3 regions of the Microbulbifer sp. SE14 genome follow, and region 3 is predicted to be linked to each of the others. Evidence: predicted binding sites of a transcription regulator. Region 3 holds the regulator's gene; each other region holds the start of a gene.
What was found. Region 3 encodes LexA, which represses DNA repair genes until DNA is damaged. Its sites were predicted from a motif close to ACTGTNTNTANANACAGT; they were not measured.
Positions count from the first base shown of each region.

Region 1: a site for LexA is predicted at 4,283-4,300, ahead of recA (recombinase RecA). Genes of this name have one in related genera too.
Region 2: a site for LexA is predicted at 3,842-3,859, ahead of uvrD (DNA helicase II). Genes of this name have one in related genera too.

Region 1 is NZ_JCBAJA010000051.1:3,096-13,308, forward strand. It holds gene AC6R19_RS22125 (TonB-dependent receptor domain-containing protein) at 1-1,719, shown strand, start outside; gene AC6R19_RS22130 (FecR family protein) at 1,757-2,770, opposite strand; gene AC6R19_RS22135 (RNA polymerase sigma factor) at 2,822-3,334, opposite strand; gene AC6R19_RS22140 (CinA family protein) at 3,561-4,076, shown strand; gene recA (recombinase RecA) at 4,356-5,390, shown strand; gene AC6R19_RS22150 (regulatory protein RecX) at 5,391-5,906, shown strand; gene glpK (glycerol kinase GlpK) at 5,984-7,462, shown strand; gene AC6R19_RS22160 (class I fructose-bisphosphate aldolase) at 7,539-8,555, shown strand; gene AC6R19_RS22165 (alpha/beta hydrolase) at 8,609-9,448, shown strand; gene AC6R19_RS22170 (Trm112 family protein) at 9,675-9,860, shown strand; gene AC6R19_RS22175 (histidine triad nucleotide-binding protein) at 9,865-10,212, shown strand.
Region 2 is NZ_JCBAJA010000044.1:18,828-29,040, reverse strand. It holds gene AC6R19_RS21495 (hypothetical protein) at 1-316, opposite strand, end outside; gene AC6R19_RS21490 (TRAP transporter substrate-binding protein) at 344-1,480, opposite strand; gene uvrD (DNA helicase II) at 1,608-3,809, opposite strand; gene hexR (transcriptional regulator HexR) at 4,166-5,020, shown strand; gene AC6R19_RS21475 (multidrug effflux MFS transporter) at 5,164-6,423, shown strand; gene gstA (glutathione transferase GstA) at 6,430-7,035, opposite strand; gene AC6R19_RS21465 (glutathione S-transferase family protein) at 7,113-8,084, opposite strand; gene AC6R19_RS21460 (DoxX family protein) at 8,151-8,546, opposite strand; gene AC6R19_RS21455 (LysR family transcriptional regulator) at 8,665-9,552, opposite strand; gene AC6R19_RS21450 (pirin family protein) at 9,708-10,213, shown strand, end outside.
Region 3 is NZ_JCBAJA010000018.1:4,881-15,093, forward strand. It holds gene nagZ (beta-N-acetylhexosaminidase) at 1-449, opposite strand, end outside; gene AC6R19_RS13490 (TetR/AcrR family transcriptional regulator) at 459-1,091, opposite strand; gene AC6R19_RS13495 (DUF6763 family protein) at 1,223-1,546, shown strand; gene AC6R19_RS13500 (LOG family protein) at 1,598-2,236, opposite strand; gene lexA (transcriptional repressor LexA) at 2,405-3,010, shown strand; gene AC6R19_RS13510 (hypothetical protein) at 3,158-3,415, opposite strand; gene AC6R19_RS13515 (DUF6586 family protein) at 3,515-4,006, opposite strand; gene topA (type I DNA topoisomerase) at 4,003-6,696, opposite strand; gene AC6R19_RS13525 (hypothetical protein) at 6,926-7,450, opposite strand; gene AC6R19_RS13530 (universal stress protein) at 7,599-8,036, shown strand; gene AC6R19_RS13535 (ATP-binding cassette domain-containing protein) at 8,150-10,012, opposite strand; gene AC6R19_RS13540 (transglycosylase SLT domain-containing protein) at 10,186-10,213, shown strand, end outside.

The DNA.
Region 1 (10,213 bases), on a different contig from region 3:
GAGCGGGATATCATTTTCGCCACCGAGGATTCCACCCATCGGCGCCTGGACAACCTCATCAATACGAATGCGCTGCTGGCCCTGGGCTACGGCCTGGAGGGCCGGCACCACCTGGGCGCCAATTTTCTGCTGTTGCGCCAGAGCAACAACCACACGGAACAGATCGAATCCCGTGAATATAACGCGCTGGGTGAAACCGACGGCGGCGGAGCCCTGCGCAGCCTGTTCAACTGGACGGAAATGCAGATGGCGCTGGGGCAGCTCTACGGCAGCCACTTTGTCGGCACCGAGGAGAATGTCGCCGTCGACTGGCACCTGACGTCCGCGCGCTCCGGCTATTCCCGTCCCTATGATGTGAGCTATCGCTACCTGCGCAACAGCTATTCGTCATCCTACACCTTCGACCCGGGCTACGGCGGCTTCCGCGTGGGCTGGGAGGATATGCGAGAGGATACCCTGAGCGCGGGCCTGAACGCCTCCTACCGCTGGCTCGGGGAGGATTGGTCCGGGGAGGTGGAAGCGGGGCTGGAGGCGCTGGGCGCGCGCCAGGATGGCTACCTCCTCGGCTACACCTTTATCGCCAGGGGCGCCATCGATGCCGACCGGGAACTGATGGAGCGGAATAACCCCGGCGATATCCTGACCCCGGAGACCATTCTCGGTACGCCGGACTCCGATGGCTTCCTGCTGGAGAATCAACCGAAATGGATACTGAATCCACCGGAGCTGGACGGGGACTTCTATGCCGCCGAACACCGCAACCGCGCCGGTTATCTGCTGGCGGATAGCCGCTACGGCGACCGCTGGCAGTTTTTGCTGGGGGCGCGACGGGAGGGCGACAGCGTGGCGGCGGATTTCTGGGATGCGCAGCCGCAGGGCTGGGTGTCGCTGCTGGACGAGCGCCGGAATCTCTACTCCGCCGCGGTGAACTTTTCCCCATCCGATGGCCAGGATCTGCGCCTGGGTTACAGCCAGACGGTGGCCTGGCCCGGCGTCAACGAGCTGATGCCGCGGCGCTACGAGGATATCGACCTGCGCATAGAGGTGACCGGCAACCCGCACCTGGAAGTGGCGGCGGCGGAGAACTGGGATCTGCGGTGGCAGTTCGACGATGAAGACCGCGGCCTGCAGGCCAAGCTGCTCGGCTTTTACAAGCGTATCGACAATGCCATCGAGGGGGTGTTTTTCGACCCGGTGATCGAGGGTAACCGCACCTTCGATATCTATACCTACGTCAACACCGACACGGCGACACTCTACGGCTATGAACTGGAACTGGATTACGAAAGAATTTTTTCCGGCTCTCACAAGCTGGAGCTGAAATCCAGCTATTCCAATATGTTCTCTGAAGTGGAGATTCCGCCGGAATTGGAGCGGGGAGGGCAGCGCAGGCCGCTGCAGGGCCAGCCGGACTACCTGGGCAGCCTGCAGCTGCAGTACCGGCACCTGGAGAGTGACCGCAGTGTGTCACTGTTGTACAAGCGCGCCGGGGAGGAGCTCTTTATCGTCAGCAATACCTATAAGGTTCCCCCGGTGTACCGCAACACCCACGACAGCCTGGCGCTCAGCTGGAACTGGCGCATTATGCCCGGGGTGCACGGCACCCTGACGGTGGATAACCTGCTCGACGACGAGCACCGCTATGCCCAGGGCGGGCAGATCTATCTGGCTTACCGCGAGGGGCGGAAATACGAGTTGCGTTTGGCGGTGGGTTTTTGAATTTGGCTCCCCTCTCCCGCTTGGGGGAGGGGGCCTGTTACGGGCTGCGGCGCTCAGCCGCCTTCGCCTCGGGCGCTTCCAGTACTATGCCCGAATCGCTGCGCTCGATATTCAGGTTGTGCAGCCTGGCAAGTATGCGGATATTGTTTTCGATTTCCCGCAGGTCGAAGCTGCCGCTGACGGTCAGGTTGCCGGTATCGTAGCCCTTGGCCACCAGCGGGATATCGGAGAAGCGGTTGAATTCCGCCAGCAGTTCCGACAGGCGCAGGTTCTCCACCTGTGCGTAACCGTCAATCCAACTCTTGTAGCCTTCCAGGTCGAACTTCCTCACGGCGCCGGTGGCGTTTTCGGTAATCCGCAGCATTTCACCCGCGGATACGGTAACTGCGATGTCGGGCTGCCTGATCGGGCTCGCCGACACTCTGCCTTCGAGTACGGTCAGTTCGGTGACGCCGAAGCGCTGGTCCACATTGAACACGGTGCCGAGCGCCTGTATCGAAGCCTGCCTGGATTCCGCGATAAAGGGGCGGTCGGGGTCCTTGGCGACGGTGAACTGGGCCTCGCCGTTATACAGACGTATGCGCCGGCGGCGGTCGGTATAGCTCACGGCAACCTTGGTGGTTGCGCTCAGGTCCAGGATGCTGCCATCGATGAGCCTGTTGCTGCTCAACTGCTTGGGTTCCGTCTGGTAGACCTGGCTGATAGCGTTGTTTGAGGTGTTCATATTGTGAATCAGCGTTGTTGTTATAGCGATCAGAAAACTCGCAGCGGCGGCCAGGTACCATGGCTGCCCGGCTGGATTCCTGGTTTTCCACAGCTGCGCCGGCCTGGTGTCCCGAGTGCTGTCGACCAGTGTGATTGCCTGTTCGAAGTCGGGGTGGTTCCAGATATTTTCCACCACCCTGGCCTTGTACTGCCTGGCCGGCTTTTTCCGCAGCCAGGCTTGGAAGCGCTCGCGCCCCTCGGCACTTGCCATATCCATGCCACCGTGTACCAGCCAGTGGTAGATTTTTTCTTCTTCTTCGGCGCTGAGTTTGTATTCTCTGTTCATAGGGTTTTTACCTCCTGGAATCCGACATTTGCAACGGCCAGCTTCCGGAGGTTAAAAATGCTGTGCCATCTTGGATTCAATCGCTTTTAATGCGCGATTGAGCTGTTTTTCCACCGCCTTGACTGAGATGCCCAATAACCTGGCTATCTCTACATTGGTTTTTCCGTGTAGTTTTCTCATCACGATAATATTTCTGGTTGTGGCCGGCAGGGCATTCAGTTGTTTGACGAACAGGGCCAGGCGTTGCTGGTCATTCACCTGTTGCTCCGGTTGTGGGCCCTGGCAGCTGATGTCCTCGTGCAGCGGCTCTGTACTGTCGGTATACTGCCTGTGGCGCAGGTCGTCGTTGATGATGTTGATGACGATGCGGTACAGGTAGCCGACGGGGTTGTCGGGTTGCCCGCCCGCCCGAAGCTGCCTGGTGAATCGCGCAACGGCTTCCTGGTAAATGTCCTCTGTCTCCTGTGCATTGCGCACGCGCTTGCGAATAAAATTCAGAAGCTTCGGCTTTTCCGCTGAGAGTCCCAGGAACACGTCTTCGTTGGCTGCTTTCAGCTTGTCCATTTCGGTCCAACTTCTATGCGCAGTAATCCGCTTGTCATCTCGAGGTGCCTGCTTCCCTGCCGAACAACTCCCGGAGCCCGTTTTTAAACCAAAGACGTGAGAAGGGTGTGATAGGCGTCATAAAAAATTATTATCAGTTATTGTTGTTTTATAGTTTTTTGGTGGGGCGTTCCTGCCTGTGCGTATTGGGGCTATTCTTGCCTGTCTGGAATCGTGGAGTAAGTGGATGAATCGGGACCTGGATATCTTCGAGCTGGCACGGTCTCTGGGTGGCGAGCTGGAAAAGCGCGGCTGGCACGCCACTGCGGCGGAGTCCTGCACCGGCGGCGGCATAGCCGCAGCCATCACCGCGGTGCCCGGTGCCTCCAACTGGTTCGAGGGCTCGCTGGTCAGCTATGCCAACCGCATCAAGCGCGACATGCTGGCGGTGTCGGAGGAGGATCTGGAGGCTCTCGGTGCGGTCAGCGAGGAGGTGGCGCGGCAGATGGCCAGCGGCGCACTGGCGATGATGGATGCCAATGTGGCGGTGGCGGTCAGCGGTGTCGCCGGCCCGGACGGCGGCACCGAGGAGAAGCCGGTGGGTACAGTGTGGATCGCCTGGGCCAACGCCGAGGGGCAGGAGCCGGTGGATATCGATGCCAAATGCTTTCACTTCGACGGCGACCGCGCGGAGATTCAACGGCAGACGGTGGTCGAGGCGCTGAAGGGAATGTTGGAGCTGGTACGGGCGCATCCGCAATAAGAGCAGGATCTACGCATCGAATGTAGGTTGGGCTGAGTGCAGCGAAGCCCAGCCCAACACAGGGGCGCCGCAATGTTGGGGCTGACTTGCGCCGTCCCTGGCGCTCGCTCTTCGGGCGCCTACGGCGTTCAAATTCACTATGCCACTACACGGCAAATTTGTCGCGGAACCCACCCCAACCTGCACAATCCCCCAGTCCCCACATCACTGGTTGCTTATACAGTAATCCTTCGATAAGCTTGCCCCCAACTAACAACGCTCAAACACACGGGAAGGGTCATGGATTCCAACAAAGACAAGGCACTGCAGGCGGCGCTGTCTCAGATCGAGCGCCAGTTCGGCAAGGGTACGGTTATGCGTATGGGGGACAAGGAGCGCGAGCGCATTCCCGCGATCTCCACCGGCTCCCTGGGCCTGGACGTGGCCCTGGGGATCGGCGGTCTGCCCCGCGGCCGTATCGTCGAGATCTACGGTCCGGAATCCTCCGGTAAGACCACCCTGACCCTGCAGGTCATCGCCGAGGCCCAACGCAAGGGTGGCACCTGTGCCTTCGTCGACGCCGAGCACGCGCTGGACCCCATCTACGCGGAGAAGCTGGGTGTCAACGTGGACGAGCTGATCGTGTCCCAGCCGGACACCGGCGAGCAGGCGCTGGAAGTGGCCGATATGCTGGTGCGCTCCGGTGCCGTGGACGTGCTGGTGGTCGACTCGGTGGCGGCCCTGACCCCGCGAGCGGAGATCGAGGGCGAGATGGGCGATTCCCACGTGGGCCTGCAGGCGCGCCTGATGTCCCAGGCCCTGCGCAAGCTGACCGGCAATATCAAGAACACCAACACCCTGTGTATCTTCATCAACCAGATCCGCATGAAGATCGGTGTGATGTTCGGCTCCCCGGAGACCACCACCGGCGGTAACGCCCTCAAATTCTACTCCTCCGTGCGCCTGGATATCCGCCGCATCGGCTCCGTCAAAGAGGGCGACGAGGTGGTGGGCAACGAGACCCGCGTGAAGGTGGTCAAGAACAAGGTGGCACCGCCGTTCAAACAGACTGAGTTCCAGATCATGTACGGTCAGGGCATCAACCTGCTGGGCGAGATCATCGACTACGGCGTCAAGCTGGGCCTGATCGACAAGGCCGGCGCCTGGTACAGCTACAAGGGCGACAAGATAGGCCAGGGCAAGGCCAATGCGGTGAAGTTCCTGACGGAAAATCGGGAGGTCCGCGACGAGATCGAGGGCCAGCTGCGCGCGCAGCTGCTGGGCGACCTGGTGCCGGCCAAGCCGGAAGCGGTTGCTGAAGCGCCGGAAGAGTAAGTGTCTTCCTCCGTCGATTTTTCCAATACCGACGAGGCTCAGGCGCTCTTTGGCGCGGCGCTTGAGCTGCTCTCCCGCCGCGAGCACTCCCGCCTCGAACTGAGGCAGAAACTCGCGGACAAGTTCCCCGGCGCCGACTTCGATGCTCTGTTTGAGCGATTACAGGAACTCAATTACCAGTCCGACCGGCGTTTCGCCGAAGTCTTCGCCCGTTCGCGTGTGCAGCGCGGCCAGGGTCCGCTGCGGATTCGCCGCGAGCTGCAGCAGCGCGGTATCGGCAACGAGCTGATTGCCGGCGCGCTGGAGCAATTGGAGGCGGACTGGTTTGCGCTGGCTGCCGAGCAGCTGCAGCGCAAATTCCGCACCCCCGTCAGCGCCGCGCTGCCGCGCGAGCAGCAGATGAAAGAGCGCGCGCGGCGCCAGCGCTATCTCGCCTACCGCGGTTTTCCCGCCGATGCCATCAACTGGGCCCTGGACGCAGGAGATTCCGACTTATACTCTGACCCGGGTCTGTAGGAGCGGCGGGGCGGCCATCCGCCCCGCCGCTCCTACAGTAATGATGAGGTTGAGAATAATAAGCGCGAGAAGTCCCTATGATCCTGTCCATCGACCAGGGCACCACCGGCACCACCGCCTTCATATTCGACGACAGCGGCGCCCTGATCGGCCGCAGCTACTCCGAACTTCCCAACTACTATCCCCAGCCCGGCTGGGTGGAACAGAAAGCCGAGGAAATCTGGCGGGTCACCCAGCGCGTCTGCACCGCCGCGCTGGAGCGCGCAGGTATCAATGCTTCCGGCCTGACGGCCATCGGCATCACCAACCAGCGGGAAACCACCATCCTGTGGGACAGGCAGACAGGCGAACCGGTGTGTCCGGCGATCGTCTGGCAGTGCCGCCGCTCGGCGGAGATCTGTAAGGAGCTGGCCGATGCCGGCAAGGCCGACTGGCTGCGCGAGAAGACCGGCCTGGTGCTGGATGCCTACTTCTCCGCCAGCAAGCTGCTGTGGCTGTTCCACGACCAGCCGGAACTGCTGCGGCGTGCCAGGGCCGGCGAACTCTGCTTTGGCACAGTGGACAGCTGGCTGATCTGGAAGATGAGCGGTGGCCGCACCCACCTGACCGACCACACCAATGCCAGCCGTACCCTGTTGTACAACCTGGACGAGAAACGCTGGGATACCGAGTTGCTGGACTTGTTCGACTGTCCGGAATCCCTGCTGCCGGAAATACAGCCGTCCGCCGGCCACTTCGCCGATACGGATCCTGAATCCTTCCTCGGTGCGACAGTACCCATCTGCGGCGTGGCCGGCGACCAGCAGGCGTCGCTGTTCGGCCAGGGCTGCACAAAACCTGGGGATATCAAGAACACCTATGGCACCGGCTGCTTCATGCTGGCCTATGCCGGCGCCGAGCGACCGCAGCTGCCCGAGGGCCTGCTGGCGACCATCGCCTGCGACACCGCGGGCCGGCCCGCCTACGCGGTGGAGGGGGCGGTGTTTACCGCCGGTTCGGCGGTGCAGTGGCTGCGGGACGAGATGGGCCTGATCCAGCAGGCGGCGGAGACCGAAATGATCGCCCAGGGCGTGCCCGATACCCGCGGCGTCTACCTGGTGCCGGCCTTCAGCGGCCTGGGCGCGCCCCACTGGGATTCCTCCGCGCGCGGCACCATCTGTGGCCTCAGCCGCGGCACCGGCCGCGCCGAACTGGTGCGCGCCACCCTGGAATCCATCGCCTACCAGAGCGACGAACTGGCGCAGCTGATGGGTGAGGCCCTGGGCCTGCCGATCCGCCATATGCGCGTGGACGGCGGCGCCAGCGCCAACAATTTCCTGATGCAGTTCCAGGCGGATATCTCCGCGCTGCGGGTGGAGAGACCGAAGCAGATAGAGTCCACTGCAGTGGGCGCGGCGCTGCTGGCGGGGATCGGCGCCGGCATCTGGCGCGCCGGCGAGCTGCCGGAGAGCCTGTTGGATATAGAGAGAGACTTTTTGCCAAAGATGGCGGATGAAGAGCGTGAGCGGCTGCTCAGCGGCTGGCGCAGGGCCGTCGCCGCCTGCCGCGCCTTCTGAACCGGGAGGCTTCGCAATGTGATAGCCGACAGTGCCAACCAGTTCAGCCTATTCTCAGGGAAAGGAGGTGAAAACCATGTCCGTGAACGAAGAGCTGCAGAGCACCATCGACGATATGGTGGACGGTCGACGCGGCATTCTGGCCGCCGACGAGAGCAACGGCACCATCGCCAAGCGTTTCGATTCGATTGGCGTGGAATCGACGGAAGAAAACCGCCGTTTCTACCGCTCCACGCTGCTGTCGGTGGAGGGGCTGGGTGAGTTTGTCAGCGGGGTGATCCTGTTCGAGGAGACCCTAGGCCAGGTGGACGACAGGAGCACCCCGCTACCGCAGGTGGCGGCGGCGCAGAAGATAGTGCCCGGCATCAAGGTGGACAAGGGCAAGGGCCCGCTGCCCGGCGCTGCGGGGGACATGATCACCTACGGCCTCGACGGCCTCGCCGAGCGGCTGGCTGGCTATAAGGAACAGGGCGCGCGATTCGCCAAGTGGCGGGAGGTCTACCCGGTCAGCCCCAACAACCCGACCCGGTTGGGATTGACCGCCAATGCGGAAATGCTCGCCCGCTACGCGGCGGTGTGCCAGTCCGTCGGTGTGGTGCCGATAGTGGAGCCGGAGGTACTGATGGACGGCGACCACAGCATTGAGCGCGACGCCGAGGTGAACGAGCAGGTGTGGCATGAGGTCTTCCACGCCCTGTACCGGCACGGTGTGGTACTGGAGCTGATGATCCTGAAACCGAGCATGGTGACGCCCGGGAAGGAGTGTGCGAAGGCGCCGCCGGAGCAGGTGGCCGAGTACACCATGCGCAGTCTGCGCCGCGCTGTGCCCGCCGCCGTACCCAGTATCAATTTCCTCTCCGGCGGCCAGGGGCCCGAGGAGGCCACCGCCAACCTGAACGCACTCAACCAGCTGTGGCAGGCCCCCTGGCAGCTCAGCTTCTCCTACGGGCGCGCATTGCAGGAGCCGGCGCTGAAGGCCTGGGAGGGCAGGGCCGAGAATGGCCCGGCGGCGCAGAAGGCGCTGCTGAAGCGGGCGCGGCTCAATCACCTGGCGATGCTGGGGGAATATAGCGAGAGCCTGGAGCGGGAATGATGTAATCTCTGGCGGGCAAAAATAACAATAATGAGATGAGCGAGGAGAGAGCTATGGACTTTGTCACCCGCGGAAACCGAATCCACTACCGGCGCTGGTGGGTCGAGGGGGCGCTAGGCGTTCTGGTCATATCCCACGGCCTCGGCGAGCACAGCGGCCGCTACCGGCAGCTGGCGCAGTACCTGAACCGCTCCGGCTTCAGCGTCTACGCCCTGGACCACTACGGCCACGGCCTGTCCGACGGCGTGCGCGGCCATATCGACGACTTCGCCCTCTACAGCGAGGACCTGCATCACTTCATCCGCCTGGTGAAAAGGGACAACGCCGGCCGCGGCCTGCACCTGCTTGGCCACAGCATGGGCGGCGTCGTCGCCTGTGGCTGCGCCATCCGCTACGGCGGCATCGACAGCCTGATACTGTCGGCGCCCGGATTCCGCGGCCTCAATGAACCCGGTGGCCTGGAGCTGTGGCTGCTGCAGCGGCTGGTGAGACTCTTCCCGAGCCTGACTCTGCCCAACCGGGTGGATCCGCGCTGGCTGAGCCGCGACGAATCCGTCGTCGAGGCCTACAAGGCCGACGACCTGGTGCACGGGCGGGTGTCCCTGCAGTGGTTCGACTCCTTCCTGTGCGAGCGCGACTACCTCTATCCGCGCCTGGAGCAGATCACCGAACCCTGCCTGATACTGCTCCCCGACGGCGACCGGATCGTCGACAGCACCACCTGCCGCGACTGGTTCGAGCGCCTGGGCAGCGAGGCCAAGGAACTGTATGTCTTCCCCGACGCCTACCACGAGGTATTCAACGAGGCCGAAGAGGGCCCGCGCGCGCGGGAGCTGCTGCTGCAGCACCTGAAGGCCCTGCTGCCGATGCCGGAGGCCTCGGCGTTCGGCTGAGCCCCCTGCGGAGCCTGAAAGAACAGCTCCCCTCTCCCTCAGGGAGGGGGGCGGATCCCCGTGGTGGATGCGCTTAGCGCTTATCCACCCTACACTCCCCACTCCCCACTCCCCACTCCCCACAGATCCTGCGGCAGGCACGATGAAAAACCCCATCAACCGTTGTACTATACGCGGTCATTTTTGACCCCCGGCACAGGGCCGTGGGGTTTTCGTGGGGTGGAACATGGACAAGAAGTTGCTGAGCCTGTTGGTGTGCCCGGTGAGCAAGGCGCCGCTCGAGTACCGGGAGGACACCCAGGAGCTGGTGTGCAAGGCCAGCGGCCTGGCCTACCCGGTGCGCGACGGCATCCCGGTGATGCTGGAGTCCGAAGCGCGCCAGCTGACCGCCGAAGAAAAGCTGGAAAAGTAGCCCTATGGCCGAGCCCAGCGTCTTCAGCAAGATCGTCTCGGGAGAAATTCCCGTCGAGCGCGTCTACGAGGACGAGCAGTGTATCGTTATCCCGGACCGCTCCCCGCAGGCACCGACCCACCTGCTGATCATCCCGCGCAAGCCCCTGGTCAACCTGTCCGATGCGGAAGTCGGGGACAAGCTGCTGCTCGGCCACCTGATGTGGGTGGCGGCGGAACTGGGGCGCAAATTGGGACTCGAGGGCTTCCGCCTGGTGGTCAACAACGGGCAGGCCGCGGGACAGACCGTCTTCCACCTGCACATCCACCTGCTGGCGCAGAAGAAGATGCCGGAGCAGGGCCTGGCCGAATAGT
Region 2 (10,213 bases), on a different contig from region 3:
AGCCTGTGAGGCTATTTGGCTGACACAGAGTTTTGAACACCCTCTCATTGTAGATACCGATGCCGGAACTATAGAAAACGGAATCCTCTCCCGGGTTTCGGTAATAGCTGACCGCCAGGTTGCCGGGCAGACCAATACCTATTCCGTAGTGTCCGCGCTGATATTCCACAGACAGGGCTCCCAGAAATGGCGACGGCCCGAAACGCACATCCACAGCCGAGTGAATGCCATTACCGCTCTCTCCTTCAGCTGCATTTGCAAAACAAACAGTGGCCAAAGAAGCACATGCGACCACGCCGTTCAATATTCTTTTCACTAGCATTTAACTCTACATCTCTGATGGTTAGTTTGACTCTTCTAGAGCTCGCGCCTGGTAATAGGCCTCTTCACTGATCTGGTGGTAGGGAATCACCTGCTGCTCAAACTCCTTGTAGGCTTCGTAGACGCGCGCGAACTGCGGATCCTCCGCCGCGGTCTCCTCCATGATTTCCGTGTTAATTTTTCTCAGGTGCGCTATCACATCTGCGGGCAGTCGCTTCAGCTGCACGCCGTGCTTCTCCACCAGCTCCTTCAGCGCGCGATTGTTGCGCGCGGTGTACTCGTCGAGCATGTCCTGGTTGGCGTCGCGGGCGGCGGTGCGGACTATCTCTTGCAGGTCTTTCGGCAGCTTCTCGAAGGCGGTCCTGTTGACGATGAATTCGAGAATGGAACCCGGTTCGTGCCAGCCCGGGTAGTAGTAGTAGTCGGCGATCTGGTAGAAGCCGAAGGCCAGGTCGTTGTAGGGGCCCACCCACTCGGTGGCATCGATCACGCCGGTCTGCAGCGCGGTGTACAACTCTCCGCCGGGTATGGTCACCGCGGTGCCGCCGGCGCGGTTCAGGACCTCGCCGCCGAGGCCGGGGATGCGCATCTTCAGGCCCTTCAGGTCCTCGACGGAATTGATCTGCTTGTTGAACCAGCCCGCCATCTGCACGCCGGTGGAGCCGCCGGCCATGGGTATCAGGTCGAAGGGCGCGTAGAGTTCCTCCCACAGCTCCAGGCCGCCGCCGTGGTGCAGCCAGCCATTCATCTCCTGGGCATTTAATCCGAAGGGCACCGCGGTAAAGAACTGCGCGGCCGGCAGCTTGCCCTTCCAGTAATAGGCGGCGCCGTGTCCCATCTGCGCGGCGCCCTCGGAAACCGCACCGAAGACGCCCAGCGCCGGCACCAGTTCACCGGCGCCGTAGACCTTGATCTTCAGGCGCCCGCCGGACATGCGTTCGACTTTTTTCGCAAAGCGCTCCGGCGCACTGCCGAGGCCGGGGAAATTTTTCGGCCAGGTGGTGACGAGTTTCCACTGGAAGGTTTCCTGCCCGCCATCTTCGGCAAAGTGCCGGGTGGGCCCCTGGGTTGCGCGGGAGGCGACCAGGGCGCCGAAGGTGATCACCAGCAGGGCGAGGAGGCCGAGGATGATCGGCGGATACCAGTTTATTTTTTTCATCGGTTTTTATTTTTTACTGCCAGTTTTTCCGTGTTCTTGTTCTGTAGGAGCGGCCCATGGCCGCGATCAGACTCAGATAGAAATACTGATCGCGGCCATGGGCCGCTCCTACAGTAATTCCCGAATTCTACAGCGGCTGCAGCTTGGCCATGGCCACCACCAGCCATTTGCTGCCGGCGTCGTCGAAGTTGACCTGTACCCGAGCGCGCGGTCCATTACCCTCGAACTGCACCACCGTGCCCTCGCCGAACTTGGGGTGATCGACGCGGCCGCCGAGGGCCAGCGGCGGCAGGTCGTCGAAGTCCGGCGCCGGATCTGATAACGCACCCAGCTTTCCGTAATCCGGCTGGAACAGCGGCCGCGATATCTCGGTCTTCAGGCGCACTTCGTGGACCAAATTGGGCGGTATCTCGCCGATAAAGCGCGACGGGCTGTTGTAGGTCTCGGAGCCGAACAGGCGGCGGTTTTCCGCGTAGGTGATGTAGAGTTTCTGCATTGCACGGGTGATGCCCACGTAGCAGAGGCGGCGCTCCTCCTCCATGCGCCCCGGCTCCTGGGCCGACATCTTGTGCGGGAAGAGGTTTTCCTCCACACCGGCCATAAACACCAGCGGGAATTCCAGGCCCTTGGCCGAGTGCAGGGTCATCAGCTGCACCGCGTCCTCGAACTCGTCCGCCTGTCCCTCGCCGGCGTCCAGGGCGGCGCTGTCGAGGAACTGGTCCAGCAGCGGCCGCTCTTCCTCGTCTTCTCCGTCCGGCGCATCGACGCCATCGAAGGCGCGGCAGGCGCTGACCAGTTCCTGCAGGTTCTCCACCCGGGTCTGGCCCTTCTCGCCCTTTTCCCTGCCGTGGAATTCCAGCAGGCCACTGGTCTCTATCACGTCCTCGGCGATGGCGTCGAGCAGCCTGTCCTCGGCGTTGGCGGCGAGCTGGTTGACCAGGTCGAGGAAGGACTGCAGCGCATTGCCGGCGCGGGCGGCCAGCACCCGCTGCTGCAGCATCAGCCTGGACGCCTGCCACAGGGAGCAGCCCTGTTCGCGGGCATAGGCGCGCACCATCTCCACGGTGCGCGCGCCGATGCCCCGCGTGGGGGTATTCACCACCCGCTCGAAGGCGGTGTCGTCGTCGCGGTTGGCGATCAGGCGCATATAGGACAGCGCGTTCTTGATCTCCATGCGCTCGTAGAAACGCTGGCCGCCGTAGATGCGGTAGGGCACCTGTTCACGCAGCAACCCCTCTTCCAGTACCCGCGACTGGGCGTTGGAGCGGTACAGGATGGCGATGCTGTCGCGGCGGTTGCCGTCGCGCACCCAGTCCTTGATACGCTCGACGATAAAGCGCGCCTCGTCCTGCTCGTTGTAGGCGGCGTAGAGGGAAATCGGCTCACCTTCCTCGCCTTTGGTCCACAGCTCCTTGCCCAGGCGGCCGGCGTTGTTGGCGATCACCGCGTTGGCGGCATCGAGGATGGTGGCGGTGGAGCGGTAGTTCTGCTCCAGGCGCACCGTCTGCACATCGCGCCTGTCGCTCTCGAAGTGCTGGATATTCTCGATCTTGGCGCCGCGCCAGCCGTAGATGGACTGGTCGTCGTCGCCCACCGCGGTGATATGGCACTGGTCGCCGGCCAGCAGGCGCAGCCAGGCGTACTGAATCGTGTTGGTATCCTGGAACTCGTCCACCAGGATAAACGGGAAGCGGCGGCGGTAGTGGGCCAGCACCGCATCGTTGTCCCGCAACAGCTCGTGGGCGCGCAGCAACAGTTCGCCGAAATCTACCAGGCCGCCGCGCTGGCAGGCCTCCTCGTAGGCGAAGTAGATGCGCACCATCGTCTGCAGCCAGGGATCGGCGCCAACGTTGATGTACTGGGGCCTCAGGCCCTCGTCCTTCTGTGCGCCTATCCACCACTGGGTCTCCCGCGGCGGCCACTTCTTCTCGTCCAGCTGCAGGTCATTCTGCACCCGCTTGATCAGGCGCAGCTGGTCGTCGCTGTCCAGGATCTGGAAATTCTGCGGCAGCCTGGCCTCCTGCCAGTGGGCCTTCAGCAGCCGGTGGGCCAGGCCGTGGAAGGTACCCACCCACATGCCGAAGGTGTTCACCCCCAAAAGCTCCTCGATGCGCGCGCGCATTTCGCGGGCGGCCTTGTTGGTGAAGGTCACCGCGAGGATGGAGTAGGGGGATGCACCCTCCACCTGCATCAGCCAGGCGATGCGGTGCACCAGCACGCGGGTCTTGCCGGAGCCGGCGCCGGCCAGCACCAGCTGATTGCCCGCGGGCGCGGCCACGGCCTCGCGCTGGGCGTCGTTAAGGGGGTCTAGAATCTGGGATACGTCCATGGGCGGGGATTGTAACAGAGCTCGCGGGGATAACTGGCTAAATAAACAGCTTTGATGCTGGCGAGGTGTAGGTTGGGCTGAGCTCTGCGAAGCCCAACACTTCGGTGCCATGCCCCTGTTGGGCTTCGGGGAGCTCAGCCCAACCTACGCGCTGGAACGGAATCAAAGCCGTTCGACGCAAAGGCTCTGATGCCGGGGGGCATCCGCGAAACGTTTGCCGATGAGGCTGTTGAGCGGATGGCCCCCGGCAGCAGGGCCGCCACTAAATCGGCTACGGAGCCACAGAAACAGAGGTTGCTCGCAAGCAACCGAGCTTGAGGCTAAACTGCGCAATCCGGCTTGTAGAAGGAAGTCCCGTGAAACCGGCGGAAGTCACGCAGAAAATCAGCGAACAGCTGTCATCGATGCGCAAATCGGAGCGCAAGGTGGCGGAGTATATCCTCGCCCACCCCGACGAGATCATCCATATGCGCATCGTCGACCTGGCCACTGAGGCCCAGGTCAGCGAACCGACGGTGGTGCGCTTCTGCCGCGCGGTGGGCTGCTCCGGCTTCCAGGAATTCAAGCTGAACCTGGCCCAGCAGCTGGCCTCCAGCCCCAGCTTCGGCCAGATTGCGGTCACCGAGACAGACACCATCGCCGAGTACAAGCGCAAGGTGTTTGACTCCACGGTCGACACCCTGCTCAACGTGCGCGACAAGATAGACGACCGCGCCCTGGAGGCGGCGGTCACCGCCATCGCCAATTCCAAACGGGTCGAGTTCTTCGGCTTCGGCGCCTCCGGCGCCGTGGCCGCAGACGCCAAACACAAGTTCTTCCGCCTGCAGCTGGCCGCCGCCGCCCACTCCGACCACCACATCCAGAACATGTCCGCCATGTCCATGGAGCCCGGCGACGTGGTGGTGGCCATCTCCCAGAGTGGCCGCACCAAGGCGCTGCTCCGATCCATGGGTATGGCCAAAGAGCAGGGCGCCACCGTCATCGGCCTGGCACCCAGCGGCTCACCAGTGGCCCGCCAGGCCAGCATCCCGCTGGAAGTGGACGTGGAAGAGGACATAGAGATCTACACGCCGCTGTCGTCGCGCATCGCCCACCTGGTGGTGATCGACACCCTCGCCATAGGCGTGGCCCAGCGCAAGGGGCCGCAGCTGCAGGAGCATCTGCTGAAGCTCAAGCAGGGGCTATATACGCTGCGCGAAGACAAGCACTGATCGCGCCGTACTTTTCCCCTGGGGCCCTGGCAGGGACGGCCTCCCGCCGCTACCATGGCGCGCCCGCGGCGGCTAATCTTAGTGTTCGATCGCCCGGCCACCTCACCAGCCGGCACGCCTCCAAGCCATACCAGAGCCAATTTATGAGTCCCACTGCGACACCCGCCGACAAGACACCGCCGCGCTGGCTGGCGGTATGGCTGGCGGCGCTGGTGGCGCTGACGCCCTTTTCGATCGACAGCTACCTGCCGGCGATCCCGGCCATGGCCGAGGCGCTGGACACGGCGGTGGCGCGGGTGCAGCACTCGGTATCCAGCTTCCTGCTCGGCTTCGCGATAGGCCAGCTGTGCGGCGGCCCCCTTTCCGACCGCTGGGGGCGGCGGCTGGTGGGCACCATAGGCCTCGGTATCTATATCGTCACCTCGCTGCTGGTGCTCTTCGCCACCCATGTGGACCACCTGATCATCCTGCGCTTCCTGCAGGCCATCGGCGGCGGTTTCGCCACCGTGATCTGCGCGGCCATAGTGCGCGACCTGCACAGCGGGCGCGAGGCGGCCAAGATCATTTCGATGATCAGCACCATGATGCTGGTGGCGCCGCTGATAGCGCCGGTGATCGGATCGGTGCTGCTGGCGGCGGGCGGTTGGCAGAGCATCTTTATCTTCCTGACGATGTACGCGGCGGCCATGCTGGTGCTGGTGCGCTTCCTGCTCCCGGAGACGGTGTCGCGCTTCTCGCGCGCGCGGCGCCAGCGCAAGCCGATGAAATCGCTGATCAACAGCTACGGCCAAGTGGTGGGCAACCGCCGCGCGCTGGGCTTTCTCGCCGCCCAGGCCTGCGTCAGCGGCTCCATGTTCATCTACATCACCACCGCGCCCTTCGTCTTCATGCGCTATTTCGAGGTGCCGGCGAGCCAGTTCCCGCTGTTCTTCGGCACCTGCGTGCTGGGGCTGATCTGCATGGTGCAGGTGAATATCCGCCTGCTGAACCTGTTCGAGCCGCGCAATATCCTGCTGGCGGGGATCACCCTGCAGCTGCTGGGCTGCGGCCTGCTGCTGCTGGGCACATTGACCGGGGTGAAGGAGATAGCCCTGTGGATGGTGCCGCTGGTGCTGGTGATGGCCTGCATCGGCATCACCGGGCCCAACGCCGCGGCCTGTTTCCTGGAGTTCTTCCCCAGGATCAGCGGCAGCGCCAACGCCCTCTACGGCGCCACCATCTTTATTACCGGCGGAATACTGGGCGGTATCGTCAACAGCCTGCACACGGGCACGCTGATTCCCATCGCCGCGGCCATGCTCGGCTGTGCGGTGGCGGCGCTGCTGGCGGCGGTGTTTATCGCCCGCGCGCGGGAGCCGATCCAGGTGGCGGTGCCGGTGGCCAGGCGCTTTATACCGCGCTGACTGCCGCTAGGTTTCCTGCAGTCCCTCCTCGCGCAGCGCCTGTTGCACCGCCGGGCGCTCTGCCATCCGCTTTTGGAAGGCCTGCAGTTTCGGCCACTTGGACGTGTCTATGTCGAAGTTTTTCAGCCAGCTGGCGATGGTGAACAGATAGGCATCGGCGACACTGAAGTCGTCGCCGAGCAGGTAGTCGCTGTCGAGGCTGCTCTCCACATAATCGAAGCGTTTGCGGATGCGCTTCTTGGTCGCCTCCTTTTCCTCTTCACTGATATCACCGAACAGCGGGGCGAAGGCCTTGTGCAGCTCGGTGGAAATAAAGTTCAGCCACTCGTAGGTGCGGTAGCGGTCCAGGCTGCCGATCTCCGGCGCCAGGCCGGCGTCGGGCTTCTGTTCGGCCATGAACAGCACTATGGCCGGCCCCTCGGTGAGCAGCTCGCCGCCCTCCAGTTGCAGCGTCGGCACATAGCCCTTGGGATTGAAATCGTAGAAGTCGGCGCCGCTCTCGGTTTTGTGGCTCTTCAAGTCCACCTTGCAGAGCTCGATATCCAGCCCCGCCTCCAGGGCGACGATATGGGGGGACAGGGAACAGGCACCAGGGGCATAGAAGAGTTTCACAGGGTTTCTCCGAAATGACGCTGACAGGTGACCTGAAGTATAGGAAGCCTCCATCCAAAAACGGGGCCACAAACAGACTAGCCGCGATGATGGGGCGCAGAGTAGTCCAGTTCCGGTCCCTTCGGCACTATGCCGGTAGGATTGATATTGGCGTGGCTGGCGTAGTAGTGGGTCTTGATATGGTGGAAATCCACCGTATCGGCGACGCCGGGCCACTGGTAGAGTTCACGCAGATAGCCCCACAGGTTCGGGTAGTCCGCCAGCCGCTGCCTGTTGCACTTGAAGTGGCCGTGGTAGACGGCATCGAAGCGGATTAGGGTCGTGAACAGTCGCCAGTCCGCCTCGGTGATGCGGTCGCCGCACAGGTAGCGGTTGTTGCCGAGGCGCCGTTCCAGCTGTTCCAGGGTGCCGAAGAGCCGCTCGTAGGCATGTTCGTAGGCCTCCTGGGAGGTCGCGAAGCCGGCACGATAGACGCCGTTGTTGATATTTTCGTAGACGATATCGTTGGTTGCATCGATATCGCCGCGCAGCGCCTCGGGGTAGTAGTCGTCGCCGTTGCCGGTCAGGCCGTCGAAGGCGCTGTTGAACATGCGGATGATCTCCGACGACTCGTTGCTGACCACGCGCTCCCGCTCCCTGTCCCACAGCAGTGGCACTGTGACGCGGCCGCTGTAGTCGGCCTTGTTCCTGAGATACAGCTGGTAGAGATAATCGGAATCGTAGAGGGCGTCGCCGCTCGAACCCTCGCCGGTGTCAAAAGTCCAGCCGTGTTCCAGCATGTAAGGACTTACTACCGACACACCGATGGTGTCCTCCAGCCCCTTCAGCTTGCGGAAGATCAGGGTGCGGTGAGCCCAGGGGCAGGCCAGGGACACATACAGGTGGTAGCGGCCCCTGGCCGCCTCGAAGCCGCCCTCGCCGCTGGGACCAGGGCTGCCGTCGGCGGTAATCCAGTTGCGCAGCTTGGCCGCCTCGCGCACGAACTCGCCGTCACTCTTTTCGGTGTCGTACCAGCGGTCCTGCCACTGGCCATTGACCAGTAGGCCCATGGCGATCTCCTGACATGCGTGAAGTCATCGAAGAGGCGCGGGCCGGGCCCGCGCCAACAAGGGGCGCTACTTGCCGCGCAACCGGTGATCCAGGCTCGCCCTGCCGGCCCCGGCGCAGGCCAGTATCAGGAAGCCACCGGCGATGGTGATGTTCTTCATAAAGTTGATCATCTGCATCTGGTCGTCCGGCACGTAGTGGAAGAGGACAGCGCTGGCGAGGCTGAAGAGGGCCAGCGCCAGTGCGGCCCAGCGGGTGAAGAAGCCGAGCAGTACCGCCAGACCGCCGCCCAGCTCCACCAGGATAACCAGTGGCAGCAGTATGCCGGGCACGCCGGCGGACTCCATGTAGGCCTGGGTGTCGGCGTAGCCACCGATCTTGTTCCAGCCGGCGCTGATAAACATCAGCGACATCAAGGCCCGGCCGAGCAGTTTGGTGAGATCGCAGTAGATACCATTGGTCATCGCTGAACCCTCGCTTTGGATCAGTCCGTAAACGATAGTGAAACTGCGATCAGTTTAGTCTCAATAATTGGCGAAAAAACCGCAAAAATTCGCGAAAAATCTCCGGTTTTTTGGAAACTTATTCCAGTGGGCCCAGCCCGCTGCGCAGCACATCGATCAGGTAGGCGGCCGCGGGGCCGGAGCGGTCGATGTCGGCGTAGACGAGATAGACGGTGACATCCCGCTCCCAGGGCTCTTCGGTGGGCAGCGGCAGCAGCCGGTCGGCGGACAGGGATTCGCGGATGCGTGTCTCCGGCAGCCAGGCGAAGCCCAGGCCGCGCTCGATAAGCTCCACCGACGTCTGCATATTGGTGACGGTGATGCGCTGGTCGGAACCCAGCCAGCCGGAGTCCTGGCGGTTCCTGATCGCCGAGTCCCGCAGCACTATCTGCCGGCAGGCCTTCAGGTCCTTGCGCGCCACCGGCCGCCCCAGCTGGTGCAATGGGTGGCGGGGGTGGGCCACCGGTACGAAGCGCACCCTGGCCACCGGCTCGCCGACGAAACCCTGGGGCACCCGCGCGCTGAGGATGAAGTCCGCCTGCTGCTGCAACAGCAACTCCTCGGCGCCGGACAGCACCGTCTCGCGCACCTCCAGGCGGGTGTGGGGAAACTCTTCGGCGAAGCGCTCTATGGCATTGAACAGGCACTCGTAATCGAAGATCACATCCACAGCCAGGGTCAGCGTCGCCTCCTCGCCGCTGGCGAGGCTGGCCGCTACCGACTCCAGTGCCTCGGCCTCGTTCAGCAGGCCACCGGCGCGGGCCAGCAGTATGCGCCCGGCGTCGGTCAGCTCCGCCTTGCGCCCGCGCACCTCCAGCAGCGGGACGCCGAGGCTCTCCTGCAGCTTGTGCACCGCGTGGTTGATGGATGACTGGCTCTTGTGCACCGCCTCCGCCGCCTGGGAGAAGCCGCCGTACTCCACCACCGACTGAAACATGCGCCACTGTTCCAGGGTTACCTTGGCCATTTGCACTCCCCTTGCATTCTTTGTGAATTTTCGTGGTTGCGGGATCTTATATAGTGCAACCTAACTAAGGATTCGAATTAAAGCAGCTATTTTTTACCATTTTTAATCGAAATCATCGGCCTATACTGCGGACAAACGCACGAATGGAGGTGTTTATGCAAGCTTATGAACGACTGCCCGGCGCCCGCCCCCTGGTGCGAGGCGTCGGAAGCACAGCTTCCGCCGACGGCGCCGGCGTCAAAATACAGCGGGTGGCCGGTTTCGACAGCCCGGATTTCAGCCCCTTCCTGATGCTGGACGAGATCCGCTCCGAGAGTGCCGACGACTATATCGCCGGCTTTCCGCCGCACCCCCACCGCGGCATAGAGACGCTGACCTATATGCTGAGCGGCGAGTTCGAGCACCGGGATCACCTGGGCAACCGCGGCGCCGTTTCCACCGGCGGTGCCCAGTGGATGCGCGCCGGGCGTGGCATCATTCACTCGGAGATGCCGACGCAGGGCGAGGGAGGTATGCACGGCTTCCAGCTGTGGATCAATATGGCCGCCGCCGACAAGATGGGCAAACCCATTTGGCGCGATATCCAGTCGGCGGAGATTCCGGAACTGGCCCTGGACAGTCAGGGCTCACTGGTCCGCCTGATCGCGGGCCTGTGGACAGT
Region 3 (10,213 bases):
ATGCCGCGCATGAACGGTCGCACCCGCGCCGACAGTCGAGCCGGATCCGCGCAGAAACTGCGGTCACCGACGATGCGGCAGTGATGGTCGTCCGCGTCCAGTACCGGCGCGAAGCTGAAGTCCAGGCCCACTGCCAGCAGCTCCGCCGCCAGCAGCCAACCGACATCCTCCAGCTGCTCGCTGTTCGCCCGGGCGCAGAGTGCCTGCATGGACGGCAGGCGGGTAAACTCATCGCGAAAGCGCTGCACCCGGCCGCCCTCCTGGTCCACCGCCAGCAGAATGTCCGGGCGCACCTCGCGGATGGCCGCCACCAGCTCCTGCAGCTGGGTCCGGTCGCGGTAGTTGCGGGCGAAAAAGATGAGCCCACCCACCAGCGGATGCCGCAACAGTTCGCGATCCTCCGCGGTCAATTCCAGACCCTCGATATCGATCATTACCGGGCCGAGCATGGGGACTCCTTATTCCGCATTCACTTTAAGCATCGCCGCCGCCGCGGGCACCAGCCGCTCCAGGGTTTCCGGCAGGTTGCTCTGCGCGCCGAAATCCTCCCTCAGGATAGCCTCGATGGCGTCAAAGCTCGATAGGGTAAATATGGTGGCCCCCAGCATGAAGTAGAGGCGCCAGTAGAAGGTCACCGGATCCAGGCCCGGCAGGGCCTGGGCCAGCAGGCCGGCGAAGCGGCGATAGTTGTCGCCGTAACGGGATACGATAAATCGGCGCAGGTGGCCCTGGTACTGGGTGTAGGCCAGACCCAGCAGCCGCATGAAGCGCTGCGGGTCCCTGCCCTGCTCGGCGAGACTGCCCATTCCCACCCGGTAGAGGCTCTCCAGCAGGTCCTCCACGGTCAGCGTCCCACCGGCGGCGATACGCCGGTCCAGCTCACCGGCCAGGGCATCGGTAAAAGGCGTCAAAAACCGCTCGAAAACAGCCTGGATCAATTCTTTTTTCGAGCCGAAATGGTAATTTACAGCGGCTAGATTGACCCCGGCGGTACTGGTAATGGTGCGCAGCGAGGTCTCGGTAAACCCGCGCTCGGCGAACAGCACCTCCGCCGCATCCAGTATCCGACTGACAGTATCCGTCTGGCTCATAGCAATTCAAACCAACATTTAAAACAACTGTTTAGTACAGGCCAGATTAGCACATTCCGCGCCAACTGACGCTGTTACCGGGCGGGAGAGCCACACACTAGATTGAGGGAAAGCAATAGGGGCAGAGGGCCATGGCACATTTGCAACCGGATATCGGCAGCTGGTTTGAGAATATCGACAGTGGCGAGCTGTTCGAAGTGGTGGCCATCGACGAGCTGCACCAGACGGTCGAGGTGCAGTACCTGGATGGCACCCTGGACGAGTTTGAACTCGACCAGTGGCAGGGCCTCCCGGTCATCGACGCCGTACCACCCGAGGATGCCAATATCGCCTATGGCATGACCGTACAGGAGCAGGATCCGAATGCGATAGGCGGCGATGTGGCCGAGCGGGGCAATCCGTTGGATACCCTGGAGGGTGAGAGTTTTAGCGGAACCGACGAATCCTCCTTTTAGGCGCAGGTTGGGCTGAACGGAGCTAAGCCCAACCTACGGGTGATGGGGGAATTACTCCCGCTCTTTGATATATTCGATAATCAGTTCCGCCGCTTCATCCACGGTGTCCACGATCTTGAACAGGTCCAGGTCCGAGGAGTCGATACAGCTGCGCTCCAGAACCGCATCCACCAGCCAGCCGTGCAGTCCGGACCAGTAGCGCTCGCCCACGAGCACTATGGGAAAACGCCGCACCTTCTGCGTCTGCACCAGCGTCAGCACCTCGAACAATTCATCCAGGGTGCCGTATCCCCCTGGCAGGCCGACGAAGCCCACAGCGTGCTTCACGAACATAAACTTGCGCACAAAAAAGTAGCGGAAGTGCAGGCTGATATCCTGGTAGGGATTGGCCTTCTGCTCGAAAGGCAACTCGATATTGAGACCGATGGAGGTGCCCGGCTGCGGATAGGCGCCGCGATTGCAGGCCTCCATCACTCCCGGACCACCGCCGGTGATCACCGGGATGCCCTCGGCCGCCAGCAGTTCTCCCAGCCTGACGCCCTGCTTGTATTCCGGACTGTCTTCGGCAAAACGCGCACTGCCAAATACGGTGACTGCGCCGCTGAGCGCGATCAGCCGCTCTATTCCATCCACCAGCTCCGACTGAATGCGCAACACGCGCCAGGCTTCGGGCATTTTTGCGTCTAGCATTATTTTTTTCCCTCATTGTCGCGTCTTTCGACGACATACTTACTGCCTCATTCCTTCTCTCACAATGTAGCAGCTTTCCGTGACAGCAAGGCAAAGATTGCGCGACCTCCAAATCTGTATATAATCCCAGCAACTGTATAAAAATACAGAAACAGACCAGGTGATCTCATGACAAACCTCACTGCGCGCCAGGCCCAGGTACTCGAACTGATCAAGGTGTATCTGGATGAAACAGGCTATCCGCCCACCCGGGCGGAAATCGCCCAGGAGCTGGGCTTCCGCTCCCCCAACGCGGCGGAGGAACACCTGAAGGCACTGGCCCGCAAGGGCGCCATCGAGATGGTTGCGGGCGCCTCCCGGGGCATCCGCATACCGGACCACCAGACGGGTCTGCCCATCGTCGGCCGCGTGGCCGCGGGCAACCCGATACTGGCGGAGGAGAATATCGAGGATTACTGCGATCTGCCGGCAAACTTCTTCCACCCGCCGGCGGACTACCTGCTGCGGGTACACGGCATGAGTATGCGAGACGCTGGCATTCTCGACGGCGACCTGCTGGCGGTGCAGAAGACCGACCAGGTACGCAATGGCCAGATAGTCGTTGCGCGCATCGAGGACGAAGTGACCGTCAAACGCTTCCGCCGCAAGGGCAACCAGGCTACGGTGCAGCTACTGCCGGAAAACGAAGACTTCGAAGTGATTCAGGTGGATATGCGGGACAAGAGTTTCGCCATCGAGGGGCTGGCGGTGGGAGTGATTCGCCAGAGCCCCTAAAACGCGAAATTTGGCATTTACCTTGTAGGAGCGGCGGGGCGGCCATCCGCCTATGGCCGCGATCAGTTTCTCAGGTTATCCGGGAAGTCTGATCGCGGTCATGGGCCGCTCCTACATTATTGAGAAATCTGATCGCGTACTGAGCCGTCAGTGCACCGTGTGGTTGATCGGCGCCAGTTCGTCTTCCTCATCGAAGTAACCCGGCTCCAGGTCATCGAGATTCTGGACCGCCTCGATCCCCGCCTCCAGCATCGCGCGGGCGATGGCTATCTTGTGTTCGCGCAGGAACTGCAGGCTCTCGTCTGAGAAGTGGATGCGCACCAGCGGGTCCTCCTTGTGGCCGGCGCGGCGCAGTGCCACATCGCCATTGGCCAGTTCGATAATTTCAAAGGTTTCGGAGGACATGCACTTCTCCCTATACATCAGCTTTTGCGCAGTGTACCACAGGCGCAGCGGGAGTTTCATTGCGGGCCGGCCAGGAAAAGTGGCGAGGGAGAAGCTGCGCTACCACTCCTCCGCCTGGGCGCGCTGGCGCCGCACCAGTTCACTCAACGCAGAGTGCCATTCCCGCAACAATTCGTCGCTGAGCACCACGGGGCCGGTCGCGGACAAATTCTGCAGAGGAATCAGGTTGGCGGACTGCGGCCTGGTGCCGTTTTCCTCTGCGGAAAAGCTCCACAACTGCACCCAGGCGGCCTGCAACCGCGCCAGCCAGCTGTCCGGATCGACATCCAACTCGCTCAGTTCCACCGCCGCACCACAGGTCTTGCCGAAGGCGCGAGCGCGCTCGGCCAGCGCCTGGGCGGATTCCGGTTCGCTGTCCAGATGCAGCTGGAAGGCCAGCTCGGCGAGAAAGGCCCGGTAGGCCCGCCACAGCTGCAGCACCACCGCCTCCTGTACCGCCGCGCGCGCCAGCGGCGCCACACTCTCGGTTTCCAGCAGCAGCTGGCCCTTGCGCAGGGCCGAGGCCACGGAACCGGTGTAGGGGTTGCTCATTTGCTTTTCACCGCCTTCTTGCCCGCCTTCTTGCCCGCCGGCTTGCGCTTGGCGCTGCTGGCCTTGCTGCCGGCCTCGATCTGCCACTTGCCGTCGCGATAAAAAGCGCGCCAGCCAGTAGCCTTGCCCTCTTCTTCCGACTGCACATACTGCTCCTGGGTCTTGCGACTGAAGCGCACCACCGTGTCGCGGCCCTGATCGTCTTCCGTGGGCGCGGAGAAGAGGAAGCTGTATTTGGGATCTATCTCACTCTTGTGCGGCAGCAGCTCCTTGACCAGGGGCGCGCGGGTCTCGCGATTCTTCGGGAACTGGCTCGCGGCCAGGAACAGGCCCGAGGCGCCGTCGCGCAGGATGTAGTGGTCGTCCACCTTCTCGCAGGGCAGCTCCGGCATGGGCACCGGGTCCATTTTCGGCGGTGCCGGCTGGCCGTTCTTGAGCAGTTTGCGGGTGTTCTTGCACTCATCATTGGTGCAGCCGAAATACTTGCCGAAGCGGCCGGACTTCAACTGCATGTCGCTGCCGCACTTGTCGCACTCGATCACGGGGCCGTCGTAGCCCTTGATCTTGAAGGTGCCCTTCTCCACCTCGTAGCCGGGGCAGTCGGGGTTGTTGCCGCAGATATGCAGCTTGCGCTGTTCGTCCAGCAGGTAGCTGTCCATGGCGGTGCCGCACTTGGGGCAGCGGCGCTTTTCGCGCAGCTGGCGGGATTCCGCCTCTTCGTCCTGGTCTGCGTCCACCGCCTCGTCGCCGGACACCAGGTTCATGGTGTTGGTGCAGCGCTCCTTGGGCGGCAGCGCGTAGCCGGAACAGCCGAGGAAGACGCCGGTGGAACCGGTGCGGATCTGCATATGGCGGCCGCACGCACTGCACTCGATGTCGGTATCGGTGGGCGTATTGCGGCGCATGCCGCCCTCGGCGGACTGGGCCTTTTCCAGGCGGCCGGAGAAGTCCTCGTAGAATTCGTCGAGCAGGTCCTTCCAGCCCTTGTCGCCCTCGGCCACCGCGTCCAGGGATTCCTCCAGGTTGGCGGTGAAGCCGTAGTCCATCAGGTTCTTGAAGCTCTCACTCAGGCGGTCGGTGACTATGTCCCCCATCTTCTCGGCGTAGAAGCGCCGGTTTTCCAGCCGCACATAGCCGCGGTCCTGGATGGTGGAAATAATCGAGGCGTAGGTGGACGGGCGGCCGATGCCGCGCTTCTCCAGCTCCTTGACCAGCGCCGCCTCACTGTAGCGCGCCGGCGGCTTGGTGAAGTGCTGTTTCGGGTCCAGTTTTTTCAATGCCAGCTTCTCGCCGACCTTCACGTCCGGCAGTACCAGGTCCTCGTCCTTCTTGCTGACCTGGGGCGCCACCTTCAGGAAGCCGTCGAAGCGGATCACGCGGCCGCGGGCGCGCAACTCGAAGTCGCCGGCGCTGACCACGACGGAGGTGGAGGTGAACTGGGCCGGGGTCATCTGGCAGGCCACGAACTGCTGCCAGATCAGGTTGTAGAGCCGCTCCGCATCCCTCTCGACACCGGAGAGCATATTCGGTTGAACGCGTACGTCCGACGGGCGTATCGCCTCGTGGGCCTCCTGGGCGCCCTCTTTGCTGGTGTAGCTGTTGGGGGTTTCCGGCAGGTACTTGTCACCGTACTGCTCGCCGATGAATTCCCGCGCCGATTCTACCGCCTCTTTGCTCAGGTTGGTGGAGTCGGTACGCATATAGGTGATATGCCCCGCTTCGTACAGCCGCTGCGCCAGCATCATGGTTTTCTTGACGCTGAAACCGAGGCGGTTGCTGGCCGCCTGCTGCAGGGTGGAAGTGATAAACGGCGCCGAGGGCTTGGAACTGGTGGGCTTGTCGTCCCGGGCGCTGACGACAAAGTCGCTCCCGGCCAGGGCCTTGACCGCGGCGCTGGCCTGCTCCTCGTTGACCGGGCGGAAAGTCTCGCCGGCCTGCTTCTTGACTTCCAGGCGCAGGGGGTCGGCCTTGGCGGTCGCGGTATCCGCGAACAGGGTCCAGTACTCTTCCGGGATAAAGGCGCGGATCTCGCGCTCGCGTTCAACCACCAAACGCACCGCCACCGACTGCACCCGCCCGGCGGAGAGGCCGCGGGCCACCTTTTCCCACAATAGCGGCGAGACCATGTAGCCGACGATGCGGTCCAGGAAGCGCCGCGCCTGCTGGGCGTTGACGCGGTTGATGTTCAGCGGACCCGGATCCTTGAAGGCCTCCTGGATCGCGGATTTGGTGATTTCGTTGAAGACCACTCGGCGATAGCGCTCGTTGTCGCCGCCAATCGCCTCACGCAGGTGCCAGGCGATCGCCTCTCCCTCGCGGTCCAGGTCCGTCGCCAGGTAGATCTGATCGGCGTCGGCGGCAAGCTTGCGCAGCTCGCTGACCACTTTTTCCTTGCCGGGCAGTATCTCGTAGTGGGCGGCCCAGTTGTGGTCCGGGTCTATGCCCATGCGCTTGATCAGCTGCTCGCGGTTCTTCTTGCGCTTGTAGGCCTCCTTGGCCTCCGGAGACAGCTTTCGCGTCTCCGCGGCCCGGCGCGCACGCTCCTTGGGGTCGACCGACTGCTTGCCGCCGCCGGTGGGCAAATCGCGAATATGGCCGACACTGGACTTAACCACGAAGTCCTTGCCGAGGTATTTATTGATGGTTTTCGCTTTGGCCGGTGATTCGACGATGACCAGTGATTTACCCATAAGCCCTTGATATCAAATAGAAAATTTACTGCTTTCGCACTTCCTGCAGCCCACTGGCTGCGAATTGCGCTGCGCGAATATATAAGCTCCGCCCCGGGTGGGGTCAAGCGAGTGAAACAAATTCTTCAAACGATGACCGGGTTTTGTGCGGCCGGCCACACCGGGAAAATAGACTCAGGATCGGCTCCGATTGCCGCCAGTTGCGGCTTTTTCGCAGGGGTAAAGCACCTCACCCCCCCCGCTTCTCTGCCGGCTTCGGCTGCCTTATTGCTTCTTCTATAGTGGGGCGGAACTCCGCCAGAGCCGTTTCCAGGGCGCGGTAGGCGGCGTCGCCACCGGACTCCCCCCACTGGATGCCGAGGCCACCCTCGGATGCGATCACCGCAGAGGCATCCTCCGGCAACTGATCCAGCATTTTCCTCAGCGGTTCCCACGCGGGCCTGGGTGCTGGGCGGCCGTTGCGCCAGTCCCAACGGCCGGCGAAGTGCATCTCGTGCTCGACGCGCTGCAGTTCCAGTCTCCAGCCGGCCTGCAGGCGGCGCGCGTCCTGCCAGCGGCTGGAGTAGACCGCGGCCGTACCCTGCCCCAGCGCCGCGGGCAGCGCCTGCATCTGCACCGTGATGCCGGCCCTTGCCGCGCGGCCGCGCAGGTCGGCCAGGCGCCGGTCGCGCGCGCTGGGCTTCAGCCACATCACCGGCCCCACCACCAGGGCCAGGGCGAACAGAATGATGATCAGGGGAAGCCAGCCGGACATAACCGCTCCTTCGGTATCAGTGGATTGGGGCGCCTATTGTGCGGCGCCCCGCGCCATTTATGTCAACCAGTTTTTTTTACAGTAGACTTCTGGGAGCTGAGCGGTACCAAGAAAACGCCCGCGAAAAGGAAAAGGAGCGGAGAGACCTATGGCCAGTTACAAACGCATTCTCGTCGGTTTGGATCTTTCGGAGGAGTCTTCCCAGGTGCTGGAAAGGGCCGGGGAATTCGGCAAGGCATTCGCCGCCGATCTCAGCCTGGCCCATGTAATCGAGCCCCTGACCTTTGCCTACGGCGGCGATATTCCGATGGATCTCTCCGAGGTGCAGGAACAGTTGCAGAACCAGGCGAAGGAGCAGCTGCGCAAGGCGGCCGGGAAACTGAATGTGCCGGCGGAGCGCCAGCACGTGGTCCTGGGGCAGCCGGCCACGGAAATCCACCGGCTGGCGGACGAACTGGAGGCGGACCTGATCATCATCGGCAGCCACGGCCGCCACGGCCTGGCCCTGCTACTCGGCTCCACCGCCAACGGCGTGTTGCACGGCGCCAGCTGTGATGTGCTGGCGGTGAGGGTGCACACGGAGTGATAGTGGCCGGTGGTGAGCGGTGAGAATTGTAGGGCGGATAATGAGCCCCAAGCGCATCCGCCACTATCGGTGGATGCGCTTAACGCTTATCCACCCTATCCCCTGACCACTGATCACTCGCCACTTTCGAGTTCCGCCCAGCGCTCAAACGCCTCCTCCAGCTGCGCCTGCTTGTCCGCCAGCAGCTTCAGTCTCTCCTCCACCACCGCCTGCTCCCGCTGGTAGAAATCCGGCTGTGCCACTTCCCCTTCCAGTTCGCCTATCTCCCCTTCCAGCTGCTCGATCAGCACCGGCAGGCTGTCCAGTTCCCGCTGCAGTTTGTAGCTGAGTTTTTGCTTTTTGGGCGGTGTTTTCTGCTCTGCCTGCGGCTTGGGTTTCGACTTTTCCGCAGTGGTTTTTTCCCTCTCCTCCGCCGCGGCAAAACTGCCGCCCTGGCGCAGGAAATCGGCGTAGCCGCCGACGTATTCGCGCACTCGGCCACCGCCCTCGAATGCCAGGCAGGAGTCCACCACATTGTCGAGGAAGGCGCGGTCGTGGCTGACCAGCAACACGGTGCCGGAAAAATCCAGCAGCAGCTGTTCCAGCAGTTCCAGGGTCTCCACATCCAGGTCGTTGGTGGGCTCGTCCAGCACCAGGATATTGGCCGGCTGGCTGAACAGCTTGGCCAGCAGCGCGCGGTTGCGCTCGCCGCCGCTCAGGGCCTCGACTTTGGTGCGCGCCTTGACGCCGCTGAACAGGAAGTCCGCCAGGTAGGACATGACGTGGCGGCTCCTGCCGCCGATGGTGATCGACTCGCGCCCCTCGGCGATATTGTCCAGCACGGTCAGCTCGGGATTCAGCTGGTGGCGGCGCTGGTCGAAATAGGCGACCTGCTGCTTGGTGCCCAGGCGGATATTGCCCGAGTCCGGTTGCAGTTCGCCCAACAAAAGGCGGATCAGGGTGCTCTTGCCGACGCCGTTGGGGCCGATCAGGCCCACCCTGTCGCCGCGCATCAGGGTGAAGGAGAGGTCCCGTATCAGCGGTTCCTCCCCCGGATAGGCGAAGGACACACCGGTCAGTTCGGCCACCAGCTTGCCGGATATCTCGCCGCTGTCCAGTGCCATCTTCGCCGTACCCTGGCGGTTGCGGCGCGCCTCGCGCTGGCGCCGCAGTGCCTGCAGGGCGCGCACCCGGCCCTCGTTGCGGGTGCGGCGGGCCTTGATGCCCTGGCGGATCCAGGCCTCTTCCTGGGCCAGTTTCTTGTCGAACAGCGCCTCGTTCCTGGCCTCCTCCTCCAGCAGCTTCTCCTTCTCCTCCTGATAACGGTCGAAACTGCACTGGAAGACGCGCAGATGGCCGCGATCCAGGTCCCACACTGTCCCTGCCAGGCGCTGCGCCAGGGCGCGGTCGTGGCTGACGAACAGCAGCGCGCCGCGGTAGCCGGCGAGGAAGTTCTCCAGCCACTCCACCGCGGAGATATCCAGGTGGTTGGTGGGTTCATCCAGGATCAACAGGTCAGGCTCGGTCACCAGTGCCCGCGCCAGGGCGGCGCGCCGCTGCCAGCCACCGGACAGGTCGGCGACAGTGTCCTCGCCTTTCAGGCCCAGCCGGTCCAGCACACTGTCGATACGCGGTAGCAGGTCCCAACCGTGGGCGGCCTCTATGCGCGCCTGCAGATCGGCCCCGGGCTCAGCGCGATAGTCGGCGAGCCAGAGGCCGACTTCGCCGAGGCCGCCGGCCACAAAACGGTAGACGCTGTCGGTGCAATCCGACGGCAGCTCCTGGTCCAGGCTCGCCAGCACCAGGCCACTGGCGCGCACCACCTCACCGCCATCGGGGTCGATCCGGCCCGCAATCAGGCGCAGCAGGCTGGACTTGCCCTCGCCGTTGCGCCCCACCAGGCAAATGCGGTCGCCGCGCTCGATCCTGGCACTGACATTGTCCGCGAGGACCTGGGTTCCGTAGCGTAGGCTGACGCCATCCAACTGAAGCAACATAATTAACAACTACAATAATTGAGACTGCCCGGAACCATCGCGCACTTCTTCGCGGACAGGGAAACCGGACCGGGTTTGCGTAAAAAAGGATATTCTACGCATTTTTTGCTGCGCTGCTCTGATAACTTCTCTCTGTTAACTTAGGGCGCGAATTTTCAATCGGGTGATTTGTGATGTCGATTGACGCAAAGGGAATAGCGT